Regions from separate parts of the Pseudomonas sp. LS1212 genome, predicted to be linked through region 1. Evidence: predicted binding sites of a transcription regulator. Region 1 holds the regulator's gene; each other region holds the start of a gene.
The links. Region 1 encodes sigma-54, which starts transcription at its own class of promoters, with help from an activator protein. Its sites were predicted from a motif close to ANTGGCATNNANNTTGCTNT; they were not measured.
Positions count from the first base shown of each region.

Region 2: flhA (flagellar biosynthesis protein FlhA) is a predicted target of sigma-54. The motif match lies at 905-924, and genes of this name have one in related genera.
Region 3: NVV94_RS07575 (flagellar basal body rod protein FlgF) is a predicted target of sigma-54. The motif match lies at 8,259-8,278, and genes of this name have one in related genera.

Region 1 is NZ_CP102951.1:4,802,972-4,813,272, forward strand. It holds gene mlaE (lipid asymmetry maintenance ABC transporter permease subunit MlaE) at 1-65, opposite strand, end outside; gene NVV94_RS22360 (ATP-binding cassette domain-containing protein) at 65-874, opposite strand; gene NVV94_RS22365 (KpsF/GutQ family sugar-phosphate isomerase) at 1,160-2,134, shown strand; gene NVV94_RS22370 (HAD family hydrolase) at 2,134-2,658, shown strand; gene lptC (LPS export ABC transporter periplasmic protein LptC) at 2,667-3,239, shown strand; gene lptA (lipopolysaccharide transport periplasmic protein LptA) at 3,226-3,768, shown strand; gene lptB (LPS export ABC transporter ATP-binding protein) at 3,768-4,493, shown strand; gene NVV94_RS22390 (RNA polymerase factor sigma-54) at 4,675-6,168, shown strand; gene hpf (ribosome hibernation-promoting factor, HPF/YfiA family) at 6,259-6,567, shown strand; gene ptsN (PTS IIA-like nitrogen regulatory protein PtsN) at 6,580-7,044, shown strand; gene rapZ (RNase adapter RapZ) at 7,047-7,901, shown strand; gene NVV94_RS22410 (HPr family phosphocarrier protein) at 7,923-8,195, shown strand; gene pmbA (metalloprotease PmbA) at 8,314-9,660, opposite strand; gene yjgA (ribosome biogenesis factor YjgA) at 9,768-10,292, shown strand.
Region 2 is NZ_CP102951.1:1,665,975-1,676,275, forward strand. It holds gene flhB (flagellar biosynthesis protein FlhB) at 1-773, shown strand, start outside; gene flhA (flagellar biosynthesis protein FlhA) at 983-3,112, shown strand; gene flhF (flagellar biosynthesis protein FlhF) at 3,124-4,446, shown strand; gene fleN (flagellar synthesis regulator FleN) at 4,566-5,399, shown strand; gene fliA (RNA polymerase sigma factor FliA) at 5,393-6,136, shown strand; gene NVV94_RS07805 (chemotaxis response regulator CheY) at 6,282-6,656, shown strand; gene NVV94_RS07810 (protein phosphatase CheZ) at 6,676-7,464, shown strand; gene NVV94_RS07815 (chemotaxis protein CheA) at 7,475-9,676, shown strand; gene NVV94_RS07820 (chemotaxis response regulator protein-glutamate methylesterase) at 9,724-10,301, shown strand, end outside.
Region 3 is NZ_CP102951.1:1,612,682-1,622,982, forward strand. It holds gene NVV94_RS07520 (MFS transporter) at 1-202, shown strand, start outside; gene NVV94_RS07525 (flagellar brake protein) at 242-937, opposite strand; gene NVV94_RS07530 (flagella synthesis protein FlgN) at 1,079-1,546, opposite strand; gene flgM (flagellar biosynthesis anti-sigma factor FlgM) at 1,593-1,907, opposite strand; gene flgA (flagellar basal body P-ring formation chaperone FlgA) at 2,067-2,819, opposite strand; gene NVV94_RS07545 (chemotaxis protein CheV) at 2,876-3,802, shown strand; gene cheR (protein-glutamate O-methyltransferase CheR) at 3,854-4,681, shown strand; gene flgB (flagellar basal body rod protein FlgB) at 4,926-5,333, shown strand; gene flgC (flagellar basal body rod protein FlgC) at 5,337-5,780, shown strand; gene flgD (flagellar hook assembly protein FlgD) at 5,797-6,498, shown strand; gene flgE (flagellar hook protein FlgE) at 6,527-7,846, shown strand; gene NVV94_RS07575 (flagellar basal body rod protein FlgF) at 8,322-9,062, shown strand; gene flgG (flagellar basal-body rod protein FlgG) at 9,109-9,894, shown strand; gene flgH (flagellar basal body L-ring protein FlgH) at 9,947-10,301, shown strand, end outside.

The DNA.
Region 1 (10,301 bases):
GCCACCACATCGATGGCTGAACGACCGAATCGACGAATACGTTCCAGTAATGATTTTCTGCGCATCAGCGCTTCCCCAGAAGATCGGCGCGGTAATCCGGCGCTGGAAAGTGGAACGGCACCGGACCGTCCGGATCACCTTTCATGAATTGACGAATGCGCGGGTTGTCGGAGCCCATCAGCTCCTGTGGCGTGCCCTGCCCCAATACCTGGCCATCGCCGACCACATAGATGTAGTCGGCAATGCTGGCGGTTTCGGCCAGATCGTGGGAAACCACGATACTGGTAATACCCAACGCATCGTTGAGCAGCCGGATCAGGCGCACCAGCACGCCCATGGCGATGGGGTCCTGGCCGACAAAGGGTTCGTCATACATCAGGATCTGCGGATCCAGCGCAATGGCGCGTGCCAGGGCTACCCGCCGTTTCATGCCGCCGGACAACTCGTCGGGCATCAGCTCGATGGCACCGCGCAGCCCCACGGCCTGCAGCTTCATGAGGACGATGTCGCGGATAATTTCCTCTGGCAACTGGGTATGCACCCGTAGCGGGAATGCGACGTTCTCGAAGACGTCCAGGTCGGTGAACAGCGCGCCGCTCTGGAAAAGCACGCCCATCTGCTTGCGCGCGTCGAACAGGTCGCTGCGTGACAGTTTCGGCAGGTTTTGCCCGGCCACCCAGACTTCGCCGCTGCTGGGCCGCAATTGTGCGCCCATCAGGCGCAGCAATGTGGTCTTGCCGCACCCGGAAGGCCCCATGATGCCGGTAACCTTGCCGCGTGGAATCTGTATATCGACATTATTGAAGATGCTGCGCGTACCGCGCTTGAAGGTCACACCCTTCAACTCGACCGCGTAGGCGTTATCGGCGCTCATCTAAACTCCTTGCGATGCAGCCTTTCACTCTGACGCCCGCCTCCTTCGTGGAGACACGCGTTCTGGATGGGCCGAACTGGCGGCGAACTATACCACCGCAAATACTGGCGCCCCAAGGCCAAAGCCATGTTTGTTCAGGGCCCGGACAGGTTCAGGGCGTGTCATAGATGAGTTCCTGTGGTGCGCCCGACCCTTCGGGTTGCACCTGCGCGACGATCGCGCGTGAGGCTTTTCTTCAATACGGCTATAATCCCCGCCTTTTCATCAGGCAATCCGATTTCCGACATGAGCCAATCCAGCGACCTGATCCAATCCGCACAGCGCACCATCCGCCTCGAACTCGAGGCGGTAGAAGGTTTGCTGGCCCACGTCGACGCCGATTTCGTACGCGCCTGCGAGATGATTCTAGCCAGCAAGGGCCGCGTCGTAGTGGTCGGCATGGGCAAGTCCGGGCATATCGGCAACAAGATTGCCGCAACCCTGGCCAGCACCGGCACCACCGCTTTCTTCGTGCATCCAGCTGAAGCCAGCCATGGCGACATGGGCATGATCACCCGCGATGACGTCATCCTGGCCCTGTCCAACTCCGGTTCGACCTCGGAAATCGTTACTCTGCTGCCGCTGATCAAGCGCCTTGGCATCAAGCTCATCAGCATGACCGGCAACCCTGATTCGGCACTGGCCAAGGCCGCCGAAGTCAACCTTGACGCGCGCGTCGCCCAGGAAGCCTGCCCACTGAATCTGGCGCCCACTTCTTCGACCACGGCAGCCCTGGTGCTCGGCGACGCCCTGGCCATTGCCCTGCTCGAAGCGCGCGGTTTCACTGCCGAAGACTTTGCCTTTTCCCACCCCGGCGGCGCACTTGGCCGTCGCCTGCTGCTGAAAGTGGAAAACGTCATGCACGCCGGTGACGAACTGCCCCAGGTACACCGCGGTACCCTGCTCAAGGAAGCGCTGATGGAAATGACCCGCAAAGGGCTGGGCATGACGGTGATCGTCGAAGCCGATGGCCGCCTGGCCGGGATCTTCACCGACGGCGACCTGCGTCGCACCCTGGATCGCAGCATCGATGTACGCACTGCACTGATCGAAGATGTCATGACCCCCCACGGCAAGACCGCCCGCGCCGACATGCTGGCCGCCGAAGCCCTGAAAATCATGGAAGACCACAAGATCAGCGCACTGGTGGTGGTCGACAAGCAAGACCGCCCGGTGGGCGCCCTGAACATGCACGATCTGTTGCGCGCGGGAGTCATGTAATGAGTAACGAACTGTTGCAGCGTGGCAAAAACATCAAGCTGGCCGTCTTCGACGTCGACGGTGTCCTCACCGACGGCCGCCTGTATTTCCTTGAAGATGGCAGCGAATTCAAGACCTTCAATACCCTTGACGGTCAAGGGATCAAGATGTTGATGGCCAGTGGCGTGACCACTGCGATCATCAGCGGCCGCAAGACCCCGGTGGTCGAACGGCGCGCAAAAAACCTGGGCATCCCGCACCTCTACCAGGGCCGCGAAGATAAATTGGTGGTATTGGACGAACTTCTCGGCCAACTCAACCTAAGCTATGAGCAAGTCGCCTATCTGGGCGACGACCTGCCCGATCTGCCGGTAATCCGCCGTGTAGGCCTGGGCATGGCGGTAGCCAATGCTGCCGGATTCGTGCGCGAGCACGCCCATGGCGTCACCCTGGCACGCGGCGGTGAAGGCGCTGCCAGAGAGTTCTGCGAGCTCATCCTGCAAGCCCAGGGCAACCTCGCCGCGGCCAACGCCAATTATTTGTAGAGCGATACATGTTCAGTAAAAAGATCCGTAACATTGCCCTGTTCAGCGTGATCGCCGCGCTGCTGGCGGCCGTCGGCTACTGGAACATCAGCCCGGAGAGCTTTCTCGACCGGCCAACGGCCAGCGTCGACGAAAGCGCCATCGACTACTACGCCATCAACGCCCACAGCGTTCAGTTCCTGCCCGATGGCAAGCTGCAGTACGAAATGACTGCCGACAAGGTCGAACACATGAAGGCCAGCGAGATCACCCTGCTGACCAAGCCAGACCTGCAGATGTATCGCGGCACGGAGTTCCCCTGGCACGTGCAGAGCGAGCGCGGCGAAGTCAACCCGGACGGCTCCGAAGTCGAATTGATCGATTCGGTGCGTGTTGCGCGTACCGATCAGAAGAACCGCGCGACCATTGTCACCAGTTCACGCATGACCGTATTCCCGCAGAAGCAATTTGCTCAGACCCAGCAAGCCGTTAGAATCGAGGGCGGTGGCGGGGTGTCCACGGGCGTAGGCATGAAAGCGTATTTGAAAGATAGCAGGATCAACCTGTTGTCCAACGTAAGAGGACAGTATGAGGCTCGTTAAAACCCTCCCTTTTTTGCTCGGCTTGAGCGCAGCACTGGGAAGCGTGAGCGCCTGGGCCCTGCCGACTGACCGCGATCAGCCCATTCACATCCAGTCTGACGACGCTCAGCTCGATGACAAGCAAGGTATCGCCACCTACACAGGCAACGTCATCATCACCCAGGGCTCGATGAAGATCACTGGCAACAAGGTGACCATCACCCGCTCGGCAGCCGGCGACGTCGACGTCTTCACCGCTGTCGGCAACCTTGCCTACTACGAGCAAAAGCCTGCCGTCGACAAGCAGATCGTCCAGGCCTACGCCGTGACGATTCAATATCACGCCGCGCTGGATCGCATCGTGCTGATCGACAAGGCCAAGGTCATTAACGAAGGCAACACCACCGAAGGCGAAAAAATCGTCTACGACACCGTCAAGCAGGTTGCCAATGCCGGTCGCGCCACTGGCGCCAATGTCACCACTCCGCGCCCGCGGATCGACATGGTGATCCAGCCGAAAAAGAAAACCGACGAGCAGAAGGCCCAGTAATGGCGACTCTGAAAGCTCAGCATTTGGCCAAAAGCTACAAAAGCCGACAAGTCGTGCGCGACGTCAGCCTGTCCATCGACAGCGGGCAGATCGTCGGCCTGCTCGGCCCCAACGGTGCCGGCAAGACCACCTGCTTCTACATGATCGTAGGCCTGGTCCTGGCCGATCAGGGCCGCGTCCTGATCGACGACCTGGATGTCAGCCATCAACCGATGCACGGCCGCGCCCGCGCCGGCATAGGCTATCTGCCCCAGGAAGCCTCGATCTTCCGCAAGCTGTCGGTGGCCGACAACATCATGGCCATCCTCGAGACCCGCAAGGAGCTCGACGGCGCCGGTCGTCGCAAGGAGCTGGAAAGCCTGCTGCAGGAGTTCCACATCAGCCACATCCGCGACAACCTCGGCATGAGCCTGTCCGGCGGTGAGCGTCGCCGCGTCGAGATCGCCCGCGCCCTGGCCACCGCGCCGAAATTCATTCTTCTCGATGAACCGTTCGCCGGTGTCGACCCGATTTCGGTTGGCGATATCAAGCAGATCATCCATCACCTCAAGGCCAAGGGTATCGGTGTCCTGATCACCGACCACAACGTCCGCGAGACGCTGGATATCTGCGAAACCGCTTACATCGTCAACGATGGCCAACTGATTGCCGAAGGCGACGCAGAGACCATCCTGGCCAATGAGCTGGTGAAAGAGGTTTACCTCGGCCACGAGTTCCGCCTGTAAGCACCGAGGTGTTAGGCGAATCGCCCGAGCGCTGGCAATTGGCATATTTACTGCCTTAATTGTTACAGCGCTCTAGGCAAACACTTCAGTTTCAGGCATATAATTTGCTTATGTTTGGCGCTTCGGTGCCCTGTAGTGGATGGCGCATGTGCGCCGGCGAATAAGGTGTTAAGCCCCTGCCATGAAACCATCGCTCGTCTTAAGAATGGGCCAGCAACTGACGATGACACCGCAGTTGCAACAGGCCATCCGTCTGCTTCAGTTGTCGACCCTGGACCTCCAACAGGAAATCCAGGAAGCCCTGGAGTCCAATCCCATGCTCGAGCGCCAGGAAGAAGGCGACGACTTCGACAACAGCGATCCGCTGGCCGACAACGTCGAGCAGAAGACTACCCCCGAAATCCAGGAGCCCAGCTACCAGGAGTCCACCCCAACGGTAGACAACCTTGAGGAGGGCGAATGGAACGAACGCATTCCCAACGAACTGCCGGTCGACACCGCCTGGGAAGACATTTACCAGACCAGCGCCAGCAGCCTGCCCAGCAACGATGACGACGAGTGGGACTTCACCACCCGCACCTCCGCTGGCGAGAGCCTGCAAAGCCACCTGCTCTGGCAATTGAACCTGGCACCGATGTCCGACACCGATCGGCTCATCGCCGTGACCCTGATCGACTGCATCAACAATCAGGGCTACCTGGACGAGACTCTCGAAGAGATCTGCGAGGCCTTCGACCCGGAACTGGACGTCGAGCTCGACGAGATCGAAGCCGTCCTTCACCGCATCCAGCAATTCGAGCCGGCCGGAATCGGCGCCCGCAACCTGGGTGAATGCCTGCTGCTGCAACTGCGCCAGATGCATCCCAAGACGCCTTGGCTGGCCGAAGCCCAGCGCCTGGTCACCGACTACATCGATTTGCTCGGTAGCCGCGACTACAGCCAGCTGATGCGCCGCATGAAGCTCAAGGAAGACGAGCTGCGCCAGGTCATCGAACTGGTCCAGAGCCTGAACCCGCGCCCAGGCTCGCAAATCGAGTCCACCGAACCCGAATACGTCGTACCGGACGTGATCGTGCGCAAGGACAACGAGCGCTGGCTGGTCGAGCTCAATCAAGAATCGGTACCGCGCCTGCGGGTCAATCCGCAATACGCAGGTTTCGTGCGCCGCGCCGACACCAGTGCCGACAACACCTTCATGCGCAACCAGCTGCAGGAAGCCCGCTGGTTTATCAAGAGCCTGCAGAGCCGCAATGAGACCCTGATGAAAGTGGCCACGCAAATCGTCGAGCATCAGCGGGGCTTCCTCGACTATGGCGACGAGGCCATGAAGCCGCTGGTGCTGCATGACATCGCGGAGGCCGTGGGCATGCACGAGTCGACCATTTCCCGTGTTACCACGCAGAAATACATGCATACCCCGCGTGGCATCTACGAGCTGAAATACTTTTTCTCAAGCCACGTCAGCACCTCCGAAGGCGGCGAATGCTCGTCCACGGCCATCCGGGCGATCATCAAAAAACTGGTTGCTGCGGAAAATCAGAAAAAGCCATTGAGTGACAGCAAGATCGCTGGTTTACTGGAGGCACAAGGCATCCAGGTAGCCCGTCGAACCGTCGCCAAATACCGCGAGTCACTCGGCATCGCACCGTCGAGCGAACGCAAGCGATTGATGTAGTCGACTGGCAGGTCCCTGAGATGCGCCACAGCGTTCCAGTGGCAGGCAACAGGCCTGCCTCTTTATGCAATGGCAATAAGGAGAAGCGGTATGCAAGTCAACATCAGTGGACATCAACTGGTTGTGACCGATCCCTTGCGCGATTACATCGGCGAAAAACTCGACCGATTGGAGCGCCATTTCGACAAGATCACCAATGTGCAGGTCATCATGGAGGTCGAGAAGCTGAAACAGAAAATCGAGGCCACCCTGCGCATTCCCGGCGGTGAAGTCGTCGCCAATGCGGAACATGACGACATGTATGCAGCAATCGACCTGCTCACCGACAAGCTCGACCGCCAACTAAAAAAACACAAGGAAAAACAGCAGAGCCTTTTGCAAGGTGCGACTGCTCGCTGATACCCCCCACCCATGATTCGACTTGAAAACATCCTGACCCCCGGCCGTTCACTCGTGAACGTGCCGGGCGGCAGTAAAAAACGCGTACTCGAACAAATTGCCAACTTGATCCACCGGGAAGTCCCGGATCTGGAGATGCAAGATGTCTACGAGAGCCTGATCGCCCGTGAAAAACTGGGCTCTACCGGCTTTGGCAATGGCATCGCCATTCCCCACTGCCGACTCCATGGCTGTACCTCACCGATCAGCGCCCTGCTACACCTGGACGCCCCGGTAGATTTCGACGCCATCGATGGTGCACCAGTCGACCTGCTGTTCGTCCTGCTGGTCCCGGAAGCTGCCACCGATGCGCACCTGGAGCTGCTACGCCAGATCGCCAGCATGCTCGACCGAAAGGAAGTACGCGACAGACTGCGCTCGGCAGCGAGCAACGAAGAGCTGTATAAAGTCGTAACGGAAGTACAGAGCGGTCAATAACCATGCGTTTGATCATCGTCAGCGGTCGTTCCGGCTCAGGTAAAAGCACTGCCCTCGCGGTACTGGAGGACAGCGGCTTCTATTGCATTGACAACCTGCCTGCCGGACTGCTACCCGAGCTTGCAGAAAGCGCCCTGATCAATACCGAGCTGTTGCAACCGCTGGTGGCCGTGTCGATCGACGCACGTAACCTGCCCAGCCATCTGTCGCGCTTCCCGCAGTTGCTCGAAGAAGCGCGCAGCCGGCATATCCAGTGCGACGTCCTGTACCTGGATGCCGATGAAGAAACCCTGCTCAAGCGCTTCTCCGAGACCCGTCGACGTCATCCGCTGAGCAACCCCAATCGCTCCCTCGCCGAAGCCATTCGCGTTGAAAGCGACCTGCTTGGGCCAATCGCGGATCTGGCCGACCTCAAGATCAACACGACCAACCTGAACCTGTATCAACTGCGCGACACCATCAAGCTACGCCTGCTCAATACCCCCGAGCCAGGCACGGCGTTCCTGGTCGAGTCATTCGGGTTCAAGCGCGGGATGCCGGTCGATGCCGACCTGGTCTTCGATGTGCGTTGCCTGCCCAACCCCTATTGGAAGCCGGAGTTGCGTGATCAGTCCGGCCTCGACCAGCCGGTTGCCGATTACCTGGCGGCCCAGCCGGATGTCGAAGAGATGTATCAAGATATCTCCAGTTACCTGCTCAAATGGCTACCCCGCTTTGCTGCAAGCAACCGTGCGTATGTCACCATTGCCATTGGCTGCACCGGTGGGCACCACCGTTCCGTCTACCTGACCGAACGTCTGGGTCAGGCGCTGCAGCAATCGCTCAAGAATGTTCAGGTTCGCCACCGCGACCTTTAGCCCAAAGGATTCCTTCCCGCGATGCCCGCTCTTGAAATCGAAATCATCAACAAGCTTGGCTTGCATGCACGAGCGGCTGCAAAGTTCGTCGGCGTTGCTGGCAGGTATCCCTGCCAGATAAGAGCCGGGCGCACTCGCGAATCCATGGTCGACGGCAAAAGCATAATGGCCGTGATGATGCTGGCCGCCGGCAAAGGCACCCGAGTTCATCTGCATGCCGAAGGGGACCAGGAGCAAGAGGCGCTGGACGCCCTTGTAGCGCTGATCAACAACTACTTTGACGAAGGCGAATAGGCCGCAGGAAATAGATCACGCAACCTGCATCCAGCGAGAAAGTGATATTTGAATTGAAATAGACGCAAACAAAAAAGGCGTGCCGCCCGAGCGACACGCCTTTTTTGATATACGTTTTCTAGCTGCCGGCTATCGTCATCCGTTCGATCAACACCGAACCTGTATGAATATTGCTACGGGTTTCAAGATCATTACCGATTGCGACAATTTGTTGGAACATGTCTTTCATATTGCCGGCGATCGTCACCTCCTGAACCGCGAACTGGATTTCGCCATTTTCGACCCAGAAGCCCGCCGCACCGCGTGAATAATCGCCCGTGACCATGTTCAGGCCTTGCCCCATCAACTCGGTTACCAGCAAGCCTCGGCCCATCCTGCGAAGTAGTGCCGCCTGGTCCTCGATGCCGTGGGTGACGAACACATTGTGCACGCCACCGGCGTTGGCGGTGCTTGGCAACCCAAGCTTGCGACCCGAATAGGTGCCCAACACATACGACACCAGCTGGCCATTCTCGATGAAAGGTTTGGCATAGGTCGCCAAACCATCGCCATCGAACGCCGAGCTGCCCAATGCGCGCTGCAAATGCGGGCGCTCATCGAGGGTCAGCCACTCGGGAAACAAGCGTTGCCCCATCGTCCCCTCAAGGAAGGACGACTTGCGGTACAGGTTGCCCCCCGAGATCGCCGAAAGGAAACTGCCGAACAAGCCTCCGGCCAACTCCGCCGAGAACAGCACGGGCACCTCGCAGGTTGGCACCGGTCGTGCGCCAAGCCTGCTGGCGGCACGTTGCGCAGCTCGCACACCGATGCTGACGGGGTCGGCCAGCAACTCGCCCTGGCGATTGACGTCATACCAGTAATCGCGCTGCATCTGCCCATCGCCTTCGGCGATCATCACGCAGCTGAGGCTGTGGCGGGTCGAGGCGTAGCCACCGACAAAGCCGTGGCTGTTGCCATAGACGCGGCAACCCTGGTGGGTATTGAGGGTCGTGCCATCGGCATTCTTGATCCGCGAATCGGCCGCAAACGCCGCGGCTTCGCACGCCAGGGCTTTCTCGATAGCCTGCTCGGGGGTGATATCCCAGGCGTGGTACAGGTCGAAATCCGGCAGGTCTCGCGCCATCAGGGCGGGGTCGGCCAGGCCCGAACACTCGTCTTCGGAGGTATGTTTGGCGATCGCCAGGGCGGCTGCGACCGTCTCGCGAATGGCATCGCTACCACTGGCTGACGTGCTGGCCGAACCTTTGCGCTGCCCCACATACAAGGTGATACCGAAACCCTGGTCACGATTGAACTCGACGGTCTCCACCTCACGCTGGCGAACCGTGGTCGACAGGCCTTGCTCCAGCGACACCGCCACTTCACAGGCGCTGGCGCCCTGACGCTTGGCCTCGGCGATAATCTGCTCGACCTGCTCCTGCAGTGCAGGCAAGGCCTGCGGACCGACGCTTTGGACTGCGCTCATAGTTTTCTCCACTGAAAATCTGCTTTGTGCAGGAACAACCTGCGACAGGGCCGGACAAGCAGCCCCTGACTGGTTATCATGGCGGCGTTTATTAGCGGACTGCCCCCATGGTTGATTCTTACGACGACTCCCTCGACGAGGGCGAAAAAAGCAAATCCCAGGTCAAACGCGAGCTGCATGCTCTGGTTGACCTTGGCGAGCGCCTTACGACACTCAAGCCTGACTTGGTGGCAAAACTGCCGTTGACCGACGCCTTGCGCCGGGCGCTGGCCGATGCGCCCAAGCACACCGCGAATATCGCGCGTAAACGGCACATCCAGTTCATCGGCAAATTGATGCGCGATCAGGACACCGACGCCATTCTGGTGTTGCTTGATCAACTCGATGCCTCCACAAGGCAGTACAACGAACGCTTCCATGGCCTGGAACGCTGGCGTGATCGTTTGATCAACGGCGCCGACGACGTTCTGGAAAAATTTGTCGGCGAATACCCGCAAGCGGACCGTCAGCAACTGCGCTCCTTGATCCGTCAGGCCCAGCACGAGCTTGCGCATAACAAGCCACCTGCCTCGAGCCGCAAAATCTTCAAGTACATCCGCGAGCTGGACGAGACCCAACGCGGTCTGCGTTAGTCGCACGCC
Region 2 (10,301 bases), 2.6 Mb from region 1:
TGGCACCCAAGTTCAGTCGGATGAACCCCCTTTCCGGGCTCAAGCGGATGTTTTCCACGCATGCACTGACAGAGTTGCTCAAGGCGCTGGCGAAATTCTTTGTCATATTGCTGGTGGCGTTGCTGGTGCTCTCTTCGGATCGCGATGACTTGCTGGCCATTGCCCACGAGCCCCTGGACCTGGCGATTATTCACAGTGTTCAGGTGGTTGGCTGGAGCGCCTTGTGGATGGCTTGTGGCTTGTTGTTGATCGCGGCGGTGGATGTGCCGTTGCAGCTCTATCAAAGCCGTCAGAAGCTGTTGATGACCAAGCAGGAAGTGCGCGACGAACACAAGAACACTGAAGGCCGTCCGGAGGTGAAGCAGCGCATCCGTCAATTGCAGCGTGAAATGTCGCAGCGACGAATGATGGCGGCGATCCCTGAAGCCGACGTGGTCATCACCAACCCGACTCACTATGCGGTCGCGCTCAAGTACGACCCGGAGAAGGGGAGTGCGCCGGTGTTGCTGGCCAAGGGCAGCGACTTCATCGCCTTGAAGATTCGCGAGATCGCCAGCGAGCACAATATCCAGTTGCTTGAATCGCCGGCGCTGGCGCGTTCGATCTACTACTCCACCGAGCTTGAGCAGGAGATTCCGGCGGGGCTTTATCTGGCGGTGGCGCAGGTGCTGGCGTATGTCTATCAGATTCGCCAATACCGCGCCGGCAAGGGCAAGCCGCCGGAGCCGTTGAAGGACTTGCCGATTCCGCCGGATCTGCGTCGCGATTCCTGATTCTCTAGCGGCCGATAGGGCCTCATCGCTGGCAAGCCAGCTCCCACAGAGATCCGGCTACTGTGGGAGCTGGCTTGCCAGCGATGAGGCCCTGACAGGCAATCCATGATTCCTCCGAACATCCCGCAAGAGTTGGAAAGCTTCTTGCAATGGCAGCTGCTGCAACGCCTCTGGCGTCAAAAGTTTGCTTGAGTTCACGAGGAAGACCGGTGGATCGCTCTCAATTAATCAACACTGCCCGCAGCAACCTGGTCGGCCTCGGTCGAGGCAACCTGGGTGTGCCGCTGTTGCTGTTGGTCATGCTGGCGATGATGATGTTGCCGGTGCCGCCGTTTCTGCTGGACGTGTTCTTCACGTTCAACATCGCACTGTCCATCGTCGTGTTGCTGGTCTGCGTGTACGCCTTGCGCCCGCTGGATTTTGCCGTATTTCCCACCATTCTGCTGGTGGCGACCCTGCTGCGCCTGGCCCTGAACGTAGCGTCCACGCGAGTGGTGATGCTCCATGGGCATGATGGCCACGCCGCTGCCGGCAAGGTGATCCAGGCCTTCGGCGAGGTCGTGATCGGCGGTAACTACGTGGTCGGTATCGTGGTGTTCGCGATCCTGATGATCATCAACTTCGTGGTGGTCACCAAGGGCGCCGGGCGGATTTCCGAGGTCAGCGCGCGCTTCACCCTCGATGCCATGCCCGGCAAGCAGATGGCGATCGATGCCGACCTCAATGCCGGCCTGATCGACCAGGCCCAGGCCAAGAGTCGGCGTACGGAAGTGGCCCAGGAAGCCGAGTTCTATGGGTCGATGGACGGTGCCAGCAAGTTCGTGCGCGGCGACGCTATTGCCGGCCTGTTGATTCTGTTCATCAACCTGATCGGCGGTATGGCCGTCGGTATCTTCCAGCACGACATGACCTTTGCCGATGCCGGCAAGGTGTACGCGTTGTTGACCATCGGTGACGGTTTGGTGGCGCAATTGCCATCACTGCTGTTGTCGACTGCTGCCGCCATCATGGTAACCCGGGCTTCGGGCTCCGAAGACATGGGCAAGCAGATCAATCGGCAGATGTTCGACTCGCCCAAGGCCCTGGCCGTTTCCGCCGGCCTGATGCTGGTCATGGGGCTGGTGCCGGGCATGCCGCATGTGTCCTTTATCAGCCTGGCGCTGGTGGCCGGCGGCGCTGCGTATCTGGTCTGGCGCAAGCAGAACATGGTCAAGGTCCAGGCGCTTGCCGAAGTCCAGCGTCAGCAGGACCTGCTGCCTTCGCCCCAGCGCGCCATGGAAACCAAGGAGCTGGGCTGGGATGATGTCACCCCGATCGACATGATAGGCCTGGAGGTCGGTTACCGACTCATTCCGCTGGTCGATCGCAATCAGGGTGGTCAACTCCTGGCGCGGATCAAGGGGGTGCGCAAGAAGCTCTCCCAGGACCTGGGGTTCCTGATGCCCACGGTGCATATTCGCGACAACCTGGACCTTGCGCCCAGCGCGTATCGCTTGACACTGATGGGGGTGATTCTCGCTGAAGCCGAGATCTATCCGGAGCGCGAGCTGGCGATCAACCCTGGTCAGGTATTCGGCGCCCTCAATGGCATCACCGCCAAGGATCCAGCCTTCGGTCTGGATGCGGTGTGGATCGAAGTCAGCCTGCGCAGCCAGGCGCAGTCGCTGGGTTACACGGTGGTCGATGCCAGCACCGTGGTCGCCACGCACTTGAACCAGATCCTGCACAAGCATTGCCATGAGCTGATCGGTCACGAAGAGGTTCAGCAACTGCTGCAGGTGTTGGCCAAAAGCTCGCCGAAACTGGCCGAAGAAGTCGTGCCTGGCATTCTCTCGCTGTCCGGCTTGCTCAAGGTGCTGCAGGCGCTGCTGGCCGAGCAGGTGCCGGTGCGCGATATTCGCAGCATTGCCGAGGCCATCGCCAACAATGCCGCCAAGAGTCAAGATACTGCCGCGCTGGTCGCTGCGGTGCGCGTCGGATTGTGTCGCGCTATCGTGCAAAGCATTGTCGGGCTTGAGTCCGAGCTACCTGTGATCACCCTTGAGCCAAGGTTGGAACAAATATTGCTCAATAGTTTGCAGAGGGCCGGCCAGGGTCAGGAAGAAGGCGTTCTGCTGGAGCCAAGCATGGCCGAGAAGCTTCAGCGTTCGTTGATCGAAGCGGCCCAGCGTCAAGAGATGCAAGGCCAGCCGGCGATCCTGCTGGTGGCAGGGCCGATACGTGCGATGCTGTCGCGATTCGGCCGCCTGGCCGTACCGAATCTGCATGTACTGGCCTACCAGGAAATACCCGATAACAAGCAAGTCACCATCGTTGCGACAGTAGGGCCCAACGGCTGAGGTAGGGGGTTATGCAAGTTAAGCGTTTTTTCGCCGCCGATATGCGTCAGGCCATGAAGCTGGTTCGTGATGAGCTGGGGGCTGATGCCGCCATCATCGGCAACCGGCGGATTGCTGGCGGTGTCGAGCTGACGGCAGCGCTGGACTACAAACTGTCTGCGCTGGCGCCGCGGGTGCCAAATGTCGAACTCGAAGACGAGCTGCGCAAGACCCAGTCGCGCATCGTCTCGGCCCAGGCCGAATTGAGCACCCGGGGTGACAGCGATGCGACCACCAACCGCCAATTGTTTGCCGGCTTGCCGCTGACCGCTTCCGAACCTTTGGTCGAGCCGCACTTCGATGAGCCGCCGCCCCGTCCGGCCGCTGCTGCGCCGGCTTCGGCCGCCGTCGATCAACGTGTGTTCGAATCGATGCGTTCGGAACTCAACGGCCTGCGCGAACTGCTCGAAGTACAACTCGGCTCGTTGGCATGGACCCAGCTGCAAGGCTGCAAGCCGCAGCAGGCCAACCTCTGGCGTCGCCTGCAACGCATCGGCCTGGCAGGCCCCTTGTCGCGCGAGCTGCTGGAACTGACCTGCGAGATCGAAGAGCCGCGGCACGCCTGGCGCATGCTGCTGGCACACCTGGCGCGCAAGATCGCCACGCCCGAGGTCGAGCCGCTCGAAGAGGGCGGGATCATCGCGATGGTCGGCCCGGCCGGCATGGGCAAGACCACCACCCTGGCCAAGCTGGCCGCCCGCTATGTGCTCAAGTACGGCGCGCAGAACCTGGCGCTGGTGAGCATGGACAGTTTTCGTATCGGCGCCCAGGAGCAACTCAAGACCCTGGGGCGAATCCTCAATGTGTCGGTCACCCATGTCGACCCCGGCCAGTCCCTGGCCCAGGCGCTGGAGCCGCTGCTGCGCAAGCGCGTGGTACTGATCGATACCGCCGGCCTGCAGGCCAGCGATCCGGCCTTGCGCATGCAGCTCGAGAGCCTGGCCGGGCGTGGGATCAAGGCCAGGAACTATCTGGTGCTGGCCACGACCAGTCAGAAGCAGGTGCTCAGTGCCGCTTATCACAGTTACAAGCGTTGCGGGCTGGCCGGCTGCATCCTGACTAAACTGGACGAAACCGCCAGCCTCGGCGAAGTGCTGAGCCTGGCTATCAGTCACCAATTGCCGGTCGCCTATCTAACCGATGGCCCGCGCATTCCGGACGATTTGCATCTGCCGCGCAGGCATCAGCTGGTCAGTCGCGCAGTGAGCGTGCAAATGCAGGAGGAGCCCAGCGAAGAGGCCATGGCCGATATGTTCGCTGATCTCTACCACAGCCCGAACAAGCGTGTTGGCTGAGGTGAATATGAAGACGTTGCAATCTACCTACATCGATGGTCTGCCGTGCATTTTTCAAGGTGTTGAAAGCGCAGCCAGTCATGTGGCCTCGGTCTAAGTAAGACAAGGTAAAAACGAACATGGGCAGCATGCATCCCGTACAGGTGATCGCGGTGACCGGCGGCAAAGGTGGCGTCGGCAAGACTAACGTGTCAGTGAACTTGTCCCTGGCCCTGGCAGAGCTTGGCCGGCGAGTCATGCTGCTGGACGCCGATCTGGGGCTGGCGAACGTCGACGTCCTGCTGGGGTTGACCCCCAAGCGAACCCTGGCCGATGTCATAGAGGGGCGCTGTGAGCTGCGCGATGTCCTGTTGCAGGGCCCTGGCGGCGTTCGTATCGTGCCGGCGGCGTCCGGGACCCAGAGCATGGTGCATTTGTCGCAGGCCCAGCACGCAGGCCTGATCCAGGCTTTCAGCGACATCGGCGACAATCTCGATGTGCTGGTGATCGACACGGCTGCCGGCATCGGCGATTCGGTGGTCAGTTTCGTCCGTGCGGCCCAGGAAGTCTTGCTGGTGGTCTGTGACGAGCCGACGTCGATCACCGATGCCTATGCACTGATCAAGCTGCTTAACCGCGACTACGGGATGAACCGTTTCCGGGTGCTGGCCAACATGGCGCAAAGCCCGCAGGAAGGGCGCAACCTGTTCGCCAAGCTGACCAAGGTCACCGATCGCTTCCTGGACGTCGCCTTGCAGTATGTGGGCGCGGTGCCCTACGACGAATGCGTACGCAAGGCCGTGCAGAAGCAGCGAGCTGTCTACGAAGCCTTCCCTCGTTCCAAGTGCGCGCTGGCATTCAAGGCCATTGCGCAGAAGGTCGATACCTGGCCATTGCCGGCCAACCCGCGCGGGCATCTGGAGTTCTTCGTCGAGCGCCTCGTGCAGCGGACCCATGCAGGACCGGTATCATGAGTGCGAGCGGCTATCGGATGTACAGCAGGGCCTCGCGTGACTCGCAGTATGAATTGATCGAACGCTATGCGCCGTTGGTCAAACGCATTGCCTATCACTTGCTGGCACGTTTGCCGGCCAGCGTTCAGGTCGAAGACCTGATCCAGGCCGGGATGATCGGTTTGCTCGAGGTGTCGACCAAGTATGACTCCAGCAAGGGGGCCAGTTTCGAGACCTACGCCGGGATCCGCATTCGCGGGGCGATGCTCGACGAGGTCCGCAAGGGCGACTGGGCACCACGTTCGGTGCATCGCAACACCCGCATGGTGAGTGACGCAATTCGTTCAATCGAAGCTAAAACCGGACGTGACGCTAAAGATCACGAGGTTGCGGCCGAACTCCAATTGAGTCTCGATGATTATTACGCAATCTTGAACGATACATTGGGCAGCCGACTGTTCAGTTTCGACGACCTGTTGCAGGACGGCGAGCATGAAGGGCTGCATGAGGATGGCGCCAATACGTCGCTCGAGCCTTCGCGTGATCTTGAGGATGAACGCTTTCAGGCGGCACTGGCCGATGCGATTGCCAACCTGCCGGAACGCGAACGCCTGGTGCTGGCCCTGTATTACGACGAGGAACTGAACCTCAAGGAAATCGGCGAGGTTCTGGGCGTCAGCGAGTCCCGGGTCAGCCAGTTGCATAGCCAGTGTGCCGCGCGTCTGCGCGGGCGCTTGGGGGAATGGCGAGCGCGTTGAAGGCTGTGTGAAATGCTCAGGGCCGAGCGCAAACCGCATGCGCACACTGCGCTGCAGTCACGAAGTAAATAACCGCTTTTGATTGAATGCGTGCCCAGGTGCTGGGCGCGTTTAAGACTGCTTGGAGGTCGAATTGGACAAGAACATGAAAATCCTCATCGTTGACGATTTCTCGACGATGCGGCGGATCATCAAGAACCTGTTGCGCGATCTGGGTTTTACCAACACGGCCGAGGCCGATGACGGCGTGACTGCGTTGCCGATGCTGCACAGCGGCAACTTCGATTTCCTGGTCACCGATTGGAACATGCCCGGCATGTCCGGCATCGACCTGTTGCGCCAGGTGCGCGCCGATGACCGCCTCAAGCACCTGCCGGTGCTGATGGTGACTGCCGAAGCCAAGCGCGAGCAGATCATCGAAGCGGCCCAGGCCGGTGTGAACGGCTATGTGGTCAAGCCCTTCACCGCACAAGTGCTGAAAGAAAAGATCGAAAAGATCTTCGAGCGCGTCAATAGCTGATATCTGTCACGGGGGCGCTATGGAGCACAACATTTCGTCTTTGGGGGACTTTGAGTCGACCCTGAAGAAACATGCCAACGAGTTGGTGAGCAGCCTGGAAAAGGGCAAGTTCGGCGACGCGGTGCAACTGATCCATGAGCTGAACCAGACCCGTGATCGCGGCCTGTACCAGGAAGTGGGCAAGCTCACCCGCGAGTTGCATAGCGCGATCGTCAGTTTCCAGATTGACCCGCACATGCCGCAGGCCGAGGAAGTTTCACAGATCACCGATGCCACCGAGCGTCTTTCCTACGTGGTCAGGCTGACCGAGGGTGCGGCCAACCGCACCATGGACCTGGTCGAGAAGAGTACCCCGGTGCTCAACGAGCTCAGCGAAGAGGCCAAGGGCCTCGGTGCCGATTGGCAGCGCTTCATGCGCAAAGAAGTGGCGGTGGCGGAGTTTCGTGAACTGGCCCAGCGTGTCGACGCTTTTCTGACACGCAGCGAGCAAGGTACGCGCGCGGTTGCCGAGAACCTGCAGGACATCTTGCTGGCCCAGGACTATCAGGACCTGACCGGCCAGGTTATCAAGCGCGTGACCCAGCTGGTGACCGAAGTCGAGAGCAACCTGCTCAAGCTCGTGCTGATGGCCAGTCAAGTCGACCGCTTCGCCGGTATCGAACACGACCGCGAACAGCTGCGTGCGGAAAAAGATCAAGAAAAACATCCGACTCGGGGTGAAGGTCCGCAGATTCATGCCGATAAGCGTGAAGACGTCGTAAGCGGTCAGGACGATGTCGACGATCTGCTATCCAGTCTAGGGTTCTAGGGAGCACCAAATGAGCTTCGGCGCCGATGAAGAGATCCTTCAGGATTTTCTGGTAGAGGCCGGCGAAATTCTTGAGCAATTGTCCGAACAGCTGGTCGAGCTTGAAAGCCGCCCGGATGACGCCGATTTGCTCAATGCAATTTTTCGCGGTTTTCACACTGTAAAAGGGGGCGCCGGCTTCCTCCAGCTCAATGAGCTGGTGGAGTGCTGCCACATCGCCGAGAACGTCTTCGACATCCTGCGCAAAGGTGAGCGCCGGGTCGACTCCGAGTTGATGGACGTGGTGCTCGAGGCGCTGGATGCGGTGAACGGCATGTTCGGCGAAGTGCGCGAGGGCACTCGGATCACCGCGGCCACGCCGCAGTTGCTCGAAGCCCTGGCGCGCCTGGCAGAACCTGCAGGTGAGGAGCAGGCAGCGGCGTCGATGGCCGTTGCCGCAGCACCGGAGGTCGTAGCCGAGCCGGCTGCGGAGGACATCACCGACAATGAATTCGAGCAGCTGCTCGACTCGCTCAATGCCGTCAAGGCCGAGGCCGAGGCTCAGGTTTGCGCTGCGCCTGCCAGCGATGAAATTACCGACGCCGAATTCGAATCACTGCTCGATCAGTTACACGGCAAGGGGCAGTTTGCGCCCGATGCGATCAGCCCTGTGGCCAGCCAGGCGCCTGTTGCGGCTGCCGGCAGCGAAGCCAGCAATGAAATCACCGACGATGAATTCGAAGCACTGCTCGATCAGCTGCATGGCAAGGGTGCCTTCAGTGTCGAGGCTGTCGCGACGCCAGCAGTGGCGGTCGGTGAGTCGTCCGCAGGCCCGGCTCGCGGCGATCACATCAGCGAGCAGGAATTCGATGCCCTGCTCGACGAGCTTCATGGCAAGGGCAAGTTTGCCGGCGCACCGACTGCCTCGGTACCGGCAGCAGACACCGCAATAGCCCAGCGGCCGGTTACGAAGAAGCCCGAGCCTGCTGCACCGGCCTTGGCCCCGGCTCCGGCGCCGGCCCGTCAGGCCTCGCCGGCACCGGACAAGCCCGCTGCCAGCGAAGCCGAGACCACCGTGCGGGTCGATACCGCGCGACTGGACGAAATCATGAACATGGTGGGCGAGCTGGTGCTGGTGCGTAACCGCCTGGTGCGGTTGGGCCTCAACACCGGCGACGAGGCGATGTCCAAGGCGGTATCGCACCTGGATGTGGTCACTGCCGACTTGCAGACGGCGGTGATGAAGACCCGCATGCAGCCGATCAAGAAAGTCTTCGGTCGCTTCCCGCGACTGGTACGCGACCTTGCCCGGCAGTTGAAGAAAGAGATCAACCTGGAACTGGTCGGCGAAGAAACCGACCTGGACAAGAACCTGGTCGAGGCCCTGGCCGACCCGTTGGTGCACTTGGTGCGCAACGCGGTCGACCACGGTGTCGAGACGCCGGAGGAACGCGAAGCATCGGGCAAATCCCGTGGCGGGCGCGTGGTGTTGTCGGCCGAGCAGGAAGGCGACCATATCCTCTTGTCGATCTCCGACGACGGCAAGGGCATGGACCCGAGCGTGCTGCGCGCCAAGGCCGTGGAAAAAGGCCTGATGGACAAGGATGCGGCCGATCGCTTAAGCGAATCGGACTGCTACAACCTGATCTTCGCCCCGGGCTTCTCGACCAAGACCGAGATCTCCGACGTGTCCGGCCGTGGCGTGGGCATGGATGTGGTCAAGACCAAGATCGCCCAGCTCAATGGCTCGATCAACATCTACTCGACCAAGGGGCAGGGGTCCAAGATCGTCATCAAGGTGCCGTTGACGCTGGCGATCATGCCGACGCTGATGGTCATGCTCGGCAATCAGGCGTTTGCGTTCCCGCTGGTCAACGTCAACGAGATCTTCCATCTGGACCTGTCGCGCACCAACGTCGTCGACGGCCAGGAAGTGGTGATCGTGCGCGACAAGGCACTGCCGTTGTTCTACCTCAAGCGCTGGCTGGTCAGTTCCGCCGCCCATGAAGAGCAACGTGAGGGCCATGTGGTGATCCTTTCGGTGGGCACGCAGCGGATCGGATTCGTCGTCGACCAACTGGTGGGCCAGGAAGAGGTGGTCATCAAGCCATTGGGCAAGATGTTGCAGGGGACGGCGGGCATGTCCGGCGCCACCATCACCGGTGATGGCCGCATTGCGCTGATTCTCGACGTCCCGAGCATGCTCAAGCGCTACGCCGCGCGACGTATTTGACCCCGGTGGCGCGGGCCGCAAGGCTCGCGTCGCCTAATGGAGTGTTTATGGCAGTCAAGGTCCTGGTGGTGGATGATTCCGGTTTTTTCCGCCGCCGCGTTTCGGAGATCCTTTCGTCCGATCCGAGTATCCAGGTCGTCGGTACCGCGACCAACGGCAAGGAAGCAATCGAACAGGCGCAATCGCTCAAGCCCGATGTCATCACCATGGACTATGAAATGCCCATGATGGATGGCATCACCGCCGTACGGCATATCATGCAGCGCTGCCCGACGCCGGTGTTGATGTTTTCCTCGCTGACCCACGAGGGGGCGCGTGTGACCCTCGACGCACTGGACGCCGGTGCGGTCGATTATCTGCCGAAAAATTTCGAAGACATCTCGCGCAACCCCGAGAAGGTCAAGCAACTGCTGTGTGAGAAAGTCCACACCGTTTCCCGCAGCAATCGCCGTTTCAGCGGCTACGGCCAGCCGTCGCCAGCGCCGGTCAGCAGTGTGCAACCGACTGTCAGCAGCTTGACGGCCGCAGCACCGGCTGCTGCGCGCAGCGTGCCATCGCGGGCACCGGCACCGGCCGTTGCCGCACCTGCGCCCAAGCGCAAGGCCTACAAACTGGTGGCAATCGG
Region 3 (10,301 bases), 2.5 Mb from region 1:
GATGTACACCACGGTTGAACCTGAAGGCGACGCCGTGAGCACGCCAACCGAGCCCGTGCCCGATCAAGTGCCAGAGCCGCAGCCACAGGAACAGGCAGTGCCGCAAGCCGAAGTGCAGGCACCGCTGGCAACGCCGCTGCGCGCTGAACCCGCTGCCGATCTGGAGCAGGGACTGCGCAGGCACAAGCGCGAAGGGGAGTGAACAGCTTCCCTCGCCCGGGCCGGGCGAGGGAATCGAGGCTCAATAGTCGTCGTCTTTATCGAAGCGACGGGCTTCGCGCTGCAGTTGATAGACGAAGCGCTCGACCTCCCGTTGCACCAGGCCGCTCATGTTGTGGAAGCGCACACCGGCAAAGGTGGTGTTGAGCCTTTCTTCGAAGTGCAGGTAGCGCAGTTCTACCGGCGCGCTCATTTTGCCAAAGGGCAGTGCGGCACCGAAGCGTTCATAGACCTGGCCCAATTGCAGGCGTTCGCTGACATCACCCTCGAACCGCAGCTTGCAGCCCGTCGCGGAGATGTCCAGCAGCTTGCCTGCGAGCACGCCCTTGCCTTTGAGCTTGCTGCCGTCAAGTTCCACACTGACCAGTTGCGACAGCTTCAACGCAGCCCGGAAGGCATTGCGGCGTTGGTGATACACCACCTCTTCGGGCAGGCTGCCCCGGTAGCAACGACCGCTGTCGGCGTCGTCGATGGTCATTGCCTGGGTCGATTCCCAGGCAATCCGCACGCCATCATGAAACCCTTCGATGCGGAAGGGCTCACCCTTTTCCAGGAAACGCTCGCCATCGCGCGGGACCATTTCGTCCAGGGCAATGGTTTGCGCATCGCGGTCCAAGGCAACAAGATAAGTCTGGAAGCGCTGGTTGCGTTCGTGAAAGGTGATGATCAGAGGATCATTACTCTCGAGCAGCATCCGCAGGTTCGCGGCGATTTCCATAGGTGTGCTGAGCACTTTCGGAGGCTGCGGGGCATCTTCCGCGCTTTGGGCATTGAACACGGTTCATCAATCTCCAGGCTAAAACGACATCACGCAAGAGCTGCTATTTTGCCATCAAGCTCCACGCCGAATACAGAAAAATCAAGCCTGCGAGAATGTTCGCGGCTTGGAAAGCGGGGAGGTCGAGCCTCGGTTGTCGTAAAGCGAAGGGGATTCGCCGCCCATCAGAATTCTGAGCTGATTGGACGTGGCCATCTGCTGCAATTGAATGGACCGGCCATTGCTGGCGTTGGCGGCGTGACAATCGCTCATCAACCGAGCCAGAACATCCAGCCGGGCGAGCAATTGGCTACCCAGGTGCGACTGGCTGGCCAGAACCTCCACGCCACTGCGCTCAGGGCTCAAGTTCAGGCTGGCCAGCAACTCGCTGCGCAAGCGGCCGTGTTGATCGAGCAACACGATCAGCGATTGTTTCTGGGCCAGGATATTTTCCAGCAGCGGCATATCACGACCATGCAAGGCGAGGGCTTCGGCCTGCAGCAACTCCAGCAGATGTTGTGCAGGGAGAATGTCTTCTTCGATCAATTGCAATAATTTGGTGTCGTGCATGGCTGGCTCTGGTTTTCAGCGTCCAGAAGGTCGCGCAGGCGAAGGCCTAGCGCTGGGCTTCGAAGTTAAGCAGTTTGCTGGCGACACGGTTGCTGTCGACTTTATAGCTGCCGTCGGCGATCGCGGCTTTCAACTCGGCGACTCGCGCCTTGTCGACAGCCGGTTGCTCGCGCAGCTTGTCAGTGACCTTCTGCAACTGTTGTGCCTCTTGACTCAAGTGCACCGACTCCCCGCTGATACTGCTGTCGGCAGCCTTGGGCGCTGCAGCAGGCTGGCTGGCTGCTGCTTCCTGGGTGCCGCCGGTGCGAGTACTACTCGTCACCGCAGGGGCGTTATTCAGACGACTGATGTCGATAACCATGATGGAAAAAACCTCTGGGAATTTGGACGCTTGCCTTGTTTTCGGCCAAACCCAAAAAAACTTTAGGCGCAAATCAAGCAGGGCTTCACGCCAAGGCCGTGGACCTCGATCAGACACAGTGTAGGAAAAGCGGTTCCCTGCCGCCAGCAGTCGTTTGCTCTACATGGCGACTTCCACTTGCCCCGGGCCTGTGACCCGCGCCTTGACCACGCGCCTGGAGTTCAGGTTGCGCACCCGGATCTGCTCGCTGACGCCGCCCTTGGACAGGGCTTCGCCCGGCATGCGCACGCTCAGCGTGCCGCTGCGGGCAGTAATGACGACCTGGTCGCCCTTGCGAATCACCTCGGCCTGTTCCATATGGGTGGGTGTCAGGACCTGGTCGATGACCGTTGCGCGGACCAGCTTCTGTCCGAGTGCCTGGTCCAGGGATGTCAGGTAACCCTGGCTTAGCAGGCCGACATCCCGTTCGCGCAGGGTGATGTCCTGCTCGCCCAGGACGCTTTCGCGCTTGAGCGGCCGGGTGGTGGTGACCACCTCGCGAAACAGGCGTACCTGCGCGGGCACGAATACCGTCCAGGGGGCCGTGCCATCGCAACGAACCCGCACTGTAACCCGGCCCAGCGGCTGCGCCGGACTTTCCAGGCTTGCTGTCAATTCCTTGTCGCAGTGCGGCATGCGCAGGCGCGGGTCGAGCTGATTGACCTGGATCTCATAGCGCCCTTCGGTTTGGCTGGTCGCCAAAAAATCTTCGACGGTGAATTCAAGAAACCCTTGAGTGACACCGATAAGCTGTTCGGGCAAGGTAACGGAGTCCGCCAGCAGCCGATTGCCAGAGAGCATCAGGCAGGTCGCGGTCAGGACACAGAACAAGCTGCGTGTCAGGCGTCGAAAAAATGTCGTTTTGGTGTTCATAAGATTTGAAAAAGCAAGGCCCGTGCCGATTGATGACACGCCCTAAGGAGTCTGACATGGCTGGTGTAATGGATTCGGTGAACCAGCGCACTCAACTGGTAGGGCAGAATCGCCTTGAACTTCTGCTGTTTCGGCTCAATGGGCAGCAGTTGTACGGGATTAATGTGTTCAAGGTTCGCGAGGTGCTGCAATGCCCCAAGCTGACCCTGCTGCCCAGATCCAGCCCGGTAGTGCGCGGTGTCGCGAGTATTCGTGGGGCGACCATCCCGATCCTCGATCTGGCGATGGCGACCGGGTTGCCCGGTCGATTGGATATCAAGGACACCTTCGTGATCATCACGGAGTACAACACCAAGATTCAGGGGTTCCTGGTGCATTCGGTCGAGCGCATCGTCAACATGAACTGGGAAGAGATTCATCCGCCACCCAAGGGGACGGGGCGCGATCATTACCTGACGGCGGTGACGCGAATCGATAACCAGTTGGTTGAAATCATCGACGTGGAGAAAATTCTCGCCGAGGTGGCGCCGACCTCCGAAGCCATTTCGGTGGGTGTGATCGACCCCCAGATCCAGCACAAGGCGACTTCCCTGCGGGTGCTGACGGTGGATGACTCCTCGGTGGCGCGCAAGCAGGTGAGCCGTTGCCTGCAGGCGGTCGGCGTCGAGGTCGTGGCCTTGAACGACGGGCGTCAGGCCCTGGAGTACCTGCGCAAGCTGGTGGAGGAGGGCAAGCGGCCGGATGAAGAGTTCCTGATGATGATTTCCGACATCGAGATGCCGGAAATGGACGGCTATACCCTCACGGCCGAAATCCGCAACGACCCACGCATGCAGAAACTGCACATCACCCTGCATACTTCGTTGTCGGGTGTATTCAACCAGGCGATGGTCAAAAAGGTTGGGGCCGATGACTTTCTGGCCAAGTTCAAACCCGACGACCTGGCATCCCGGGTGATTGACCGGATCAAGGCAACGCAATAACGGCCAGGGGCGCGGCCCCTGGCGGTACTGATGATTTAAGAGGCGGCATCTTTGTCTACGGGTAATTTGGATTTCGAACAGTTCCGGGTCTTCCTGGAAAAAGCCTGTGGCATCTTGCTGGGCGAGAATAAGCAGTACCTGGTCTCCAGCCGTCTCAACAAGCTGATGGAGCAGCAGGGCATCAAGTCACTGGGTGATCTGGTGCAGCGGATTCAGACGCAGCCGCGCAGTGGTCTGCGCGAAATGGTGGTCGATGCCATGACCACCAACGAGACGCTCTGGTTTCGCGATACCTATCCCTTCGAGGTGCTCAAGAACAAGGTCTTGCCCGAGCAGATCAAGGCCAACCCCGGTCAGCGCCTGCGCATCTGGTCGGCGGCCTGTTCGTCGGGGCAGGAGCCGTATTCGATCTCCATGGCGATCGATGAATTCGAGCGCAGCAATCTCGGCCAGTTGAAACTGGGCGCCCAGATTGTCGCCACTGACCTGTCGGGCAGCATGCTGACCAACTGCAAGACGGGTGAGTACGACAGCCTGGCGATTGCCCGCGGGTTGTCCCAGGAGCGCTTGCAGCGTTACTTCGATCCCAAGGGGCCGGGGCGCTGGGCAGTGAAGTCGCCGATCCGAAGCCGGGTCGAGTTCCGTTCGTTCAACCTGCTCGACAGCTACGCGGTGTTGGGCAAGTTCGACATCGTGTTCTGTCGCAACGTGCTGATCTACTTTTCGGCGCAAGTGAAGAAGGACATCCTGATGCGTATCCATGGCACGCTCAAGCCGGGCGGCTATCTGTTCCTGGGGGCGTCAGAGGCGCTCAACGGTTTGCCGGATCATTACCAGATGGTTCAGTGCAGTCCGGGGATCATTTATCAGGCAAAGTAAAACCTGTGAAGAACTGAGGAGGCCAGCGGCCTCCTTTTTTTTCGCGCTGCAGAAACTGGCAAAAAAACGGCAGTGCACTTGCCGCTTTACTGGCACGCAGCGGAAATGCCTTGCCGCTTTTCTGGCATTGCCGCTTGCCTGCCTGTCTGGAAACCCTTGAATTAAAGGACTTTGCTCGCTTGGCACGAGGCTTGCTAAATCTTCGTCAACGAACCATCAGGTCAGCCCTTTAAGGTTTCCCGACATGAGCATCAGCTTCGACAAAGCGCTCGGCATCCACGAACAGGCACTGGGCTTTCGCGCCCAACGCGCCGAAGTGCTGGCCAATAACATCGCCAACGCCGACACCCCGAACTACAAGGCGCGCGATCTCGATTTCGCCACGGTGCTGGCATCGCAGAACGACAAGGTCAAGAACGGCACCTTCTCGCTGGAGCGGACCAACTCGCGACATATCGATGCTCGGGGCTTGAACATGGCGGATGCGTCACTGCAATACCGCACGCCGATGCAGCCATCGATCGACCAGAACACCGTCGATGCTCAGTTGGAACAGTCCAGCTACGCCGAAAACGCAGTCGGCTTCCAGGCCAGCTTCACGCTGCTCAACAGTAAATTCAAAGGGCTGGTATCGGCCCTGCGCGGAGAGTAGTTCATGTCTCTAGCCAGTGTTTTCAATATTGCCGGTAGCGGCATGAGTGCCCAGACCACTCGCCTGAACACCGTCGCCAGTAACATCGCCAACGCCGAGACCGTCTCTTCGAGCATCGATCAGACCTACCGTGCTCGTCACCCGGTGTTCGCCACCACCTTCCAGCAGGCACAAGCCGGCGGCAGCGCGTCGCTGTTCGAGGATCAGGATGCGGCAGGGCAGGGTGTGCAGGTCTTGGGTGTGGTCGAGGACCAGAGCAATCTCGAAGCGCGTTACGAGCCCAATCACCCCGCCGCCAACAAGGACGGCTACGTCTATTACCCCAACGTCAACGTGGTTGAGGAAATGGCCGACATGATCTCGGCCAGCCGCTCCTTCCAGACCAACGCGGAATTGATGAACACCGCGAAAACCATGATGCAGAAAGTCCTGACCCTGGGTCAGTGATAAGGGGCCAGGCGCGATGAGCACGACAGATACCAGCAACAGTGTCAGTAATTCGGTACTGACATCGCTGCAAAAGAAGACCGACACCACCAACGCCAATACCGGCACCGCCGGCAGTGCCCTGGGCAAGGATGCTTTCCTGCAATTGCTGGTCACCCAGATGCAGAACCAGAACCCACTCGACCCGCAGGACAACGGCGAGTTCGTGGCGCAACTGGCGCAGTTCAGCAGCCTGGAGAGCATGCAGTCGCTTAACAGCTCGGTGAACACCATTGTCAGCTCCTTCCAGTCTTCCCAGGCGCTGCAGGCTTCGTCGCTGGTAGGGCGCAGCGTCATCGTGCAATCCGACACAACGGAGGTCGACACCAGCAAGGGCATGACCGGCTCGGTCAACCTGAGCTCGTCGAGCACAGCGACCTCGGTCGGTGTGTATGACAGCAAGGGCGCGCTGGTGCGTACCCTCGATCTGGGTACCCAGGCCGCAGGCGCCGCGAGCTTTACCTGGGACGGCAAGAATGGCGACGGCGAATTGGCAGCGGCGGGCAAGTACACCTTCAAGGCCACCGCCACCATCAATGGCGTCGCCACGGCCATGACCACCAACCTGCCGGCTACTGTCAACAGCGTGACCATGGGCACAAACGGCGGTGAGATGAGCTTGAACCTGGCAGGGCTGGGCAGCGTCGCCCTGTCGAAAATTCAGTCGATTGGAATCTAGAGCCGGCTAACGCGGCGGGAGTGAGAACATGTCTTTCAATATCGGCCTCAGCGGGCTCTATGCGGCCAACAAAGCGCTGAACGTTACCGGCAACAACATCGCCAACGTGGCCACCTCCGGCTTCAAGTCCTCGCGTGCCGAGTTCGCCGACCAGTATGCGGCGTCGATCCGTGGTACCTCCGGCAAGACGGTTGTCGGAAGCGGCGTAACTACCGCGGCGGTGTCCCAATTGTTCACCCAGGGCAACATCAGCTCCACCGGCCAGAGCCTGGACCTGGCAATCAACGGCAATGGCTTCTTCGTGCTCAGCGACAATGGCTCGAAGATCTATACCCGTTCCGGTGCCTTCTATAGCGACAAGCAAGGTTATGTAGTCAATTCCAGCGGCAGCAACCTGCAGGGTTATGCCGTCGATGCCAACGGCAAATTGATGAATGGCGTGTTGACCAATCTACAGATCGACACCACGAACCTGTCGCCAAGCCCTACCGGGCAGATCAAAGAGACGGTGAACCTCAACTCCACGGCGACCACGCCTACCATCACGCCCTTCGATGCCACCAACGTCGCGAGTTACAATTACACCTTCAATACCGACGTCTACGACAGCCAGGGCAATGCCCACCAGATGAACCAGTATTTCGTCAAGGATGCAGTCGCCAACTCCTGGACCATGTACACCACCATCGACGGTCGCAACCCGGCCGATCCGACGTTGACCACCCCCCTCAGCAACAAGCTGCCGTTCAAGTCCGACGGCACGCTGGACACTGCCAGCATGACGGCCGGCGCAGTGGCCGGTGGCCTGACCATCAACGCCGACAAGACCTTCAGCCTTGCCGGCTGGCTACCCGCGGCGAAACAGCCCAATGGTACCTGGGCCGCCAACGGTGCCGCCGCCAAGGCGGGTGGCATTGGCCTGGATATGCTCTCGACTACTCAGAACAACGCAGCTTCAGCCACCACTGCCAAGAGCCAGGATGGTTATGCGACAGGTGAGTTGGCCGGTCTGGTCGTCGACACCAGCGGCAACCTGTTCGCCAGGTTCACCAATGGCCAGGACAAGGTCATTGGCCAGGTCGCCATGGCGAATTTCGCCAACCCCCAGGGCCTGACTCCGGTGGGGGGTACCGGCTGGACGGAGTCCTATGCGTCGGGCGTGCCGATCATCGGCGAGCCGGATACCGGCACCCTGGGGGCGATCGCCTCCGGTGCGCTGGAAGATTCGAACGTCGATCTGACCAGTGAACTGGTCAACCTGATCAAGGCGCAGAGCAACTACCAGGCAAACGCCAAGACCATCTCCACCGAAAGCACCATTATGCAGACCATCATTCAGATGACCTGACGGGTAGCCATATAGCCATGAAGCCCCTGCCAGCAGGGGCTTTTTTATAAGTGACAGGTTATGGATTCAGGAACTGAAATGCGTGACTCGTTGAAGCGTTCTCACGGCTCCCTGGGCAAGGCAGTGCTCATCGTCCTGCTACTTTTCCCCGCGCAGTTTCAGGCTGCGCCAGCGCCCTGGTTTCAATGGCAGAGTCTGGCGACAGGGCGCTATTTCTGCACGCAGACAAACCTCGGGGAGGGCTGGGTGAGGTTTTCCGGGCCTTATAACAACGCCGGGTGTCGGCGCTGACGGCAGGCCTTGCCGGTAGCGGCAATTCACCGCCGTATTTCCGACTCGATACATTCCGCCTGCCGTATCCGTAATTGGCTGTAAGGCCTTGTTTTATTGGGCTTTCGAGTCGTTCCGCGAAGTTGGTTCAAAAATTGCTTTTGCATACGTCGAAGCGATCGCGGGTTCGTGAGAGGAGTGCGTTGTGGACAAGATGCTTTACGTGGCAATGACCGGTGCCAGCCAGAATGCGCTGGCACAGAAGGCGCACGCCAACAATCTGGCGAACATTTCCACCAGTGGTTTTCAACGTGACCTGGAGCAGGCGCGATCGATGCCGGTGTTTGGTGACAGCTTTCCGGCGCGTGCCTATGCCATGGCTGAGCGGCCGGCGACCGATTTCACCCCGGGCGCGCTACAGGAAACCGGGCGCGATCTGGATGTGGCTGTCGGCGGTGATGGCTGGATTGCCGTGCAGACCCCTGATGGCGGCGAAGCCTATATGCGTACCGCCAGCCTGAATGTCGATGCGCTGGGCGTGTTGCGCGCCGGCAACGGCATGCCGGTGATGGGCAACGGCGGGCCGATCGCGGTGCCGCCGGAGCAGAAGATCGAAGTCGGTCAGGACGGCACCATCAGCATCCGCGCCATGGGCGAGGGGCCGCGGGTGATGGCCGAGGTCGACCGCATCAAGCTGGTCAACCCCGACCTCAAGAACATGACCAAGGGCACCGACGGCATGATCCACACCAAGGACGGCAAGCCCGCCGAGGTCGATGCCAACGTCCAGGTCGTCTCCGGCTTTCTCGAGGCGAGCAACGTCAACGCCGTCGAGGAAATGACCTCGGTGTTGGCGCTGTCGCGTCAGTTCGAACTGCATATCAAGATGATGACCACGGCCAAAGAAGGCGATGAAGCCATGGCTCGGGTTTTGCAAATCAGCTAACCAAACATGACGTGGCGCCGTAAAACAGGCGTGCGAGGAGAACAGAATGCTTCCGGCTCTTTGGGTCAGCAAGACAGGCCTGTCCGCTCAGGACATGAACCTGACCACCATTTCCAACAACCTGGCCAACGTGTCCACCACCGGCTTCAAGCGTGACCGCGCCGAGTTCCAGGACTTGTTGTATCAGGTGCGTCGCCAGCCGGGCGCGCAATCGACCCAGGACAGCGAGCTGCCTTCGGGCCTGCAACTGGGTACCGGTGTGCGGATTGTCGGCACTCAGAAGAACTTCAGCGCCGGTAGCCTGCAAACCACCGACCAGCCCCTGGATATGGCGATCAACGGCCGTGGGTTCTTTCAGATCCTGCAACCCGATGGCACCGTTTCCTATACCCGTGACGGTACCTTCCACCTGAACTCCGACGGCCAGATCGTCACCGCCAGCGGCATGGCCCTGGAGCCCGCAATCGTCGTGCCTGCCGATGCGCAGACCTTCACCGTCGGCCAGGACGGCACCGTCTCGGTGACCACGGCCGGCAACCCCGCCGCCCAGGTGATCGGTAACCTGCAAACCGCCGACTTCATCAACCCGGCCGGTCTGCAAGCGGCAGGCAGCAACCTGTTCCTGGAAACCGCCGCCAGTGGCGCGCCGCAAGTCGGTACCCCGGGCCTGAACGGTTTTGGCACCACGCAGCAGAACACCCTGGAAAACTCCAACGTCAGTACCGTTGAAGAGCTGGTCAACATGATCACGACCCAGCGCGCCTACGAGATGAACTCCAAGGTGATTTCCACCGCCGACCAGATGCTCTCGTTCGTTACGCAAAACCTGTAAGCGCATTCATCAGCAAGCCGCAAGGCGCCTGCAACACCGTGAGGTCAGTGTCATGAGTCGGTTGTTTTCTGTTCTTGCCCTGGGTGGCTGTGTTCTGCTGGCCGGCTGCGTCAGCCCGCCGCCCAAGCCCAACGACCCTTACTACGCGCCGGTGTTGCCACGCACGCCACTGCCGGCGGCGGCCAACAACGGCTCGATCTACCAGGCCGGGTTCGAACAGAATCTGTACGGCGACCGCAAGGCATTCCGGGTCGGCGACATCATCACTATCACCCTCGATGAGCGCACCCAGGCCAGCAAGAACGCCGGCTCCCAGGTCGCCAAGGACAGCAAGGCCGACATTGGTTTGTCCTCGCTGTTCGGGTCGAGCCTGACCACCAACAATCCATTCAGTGATGGCGACCTGA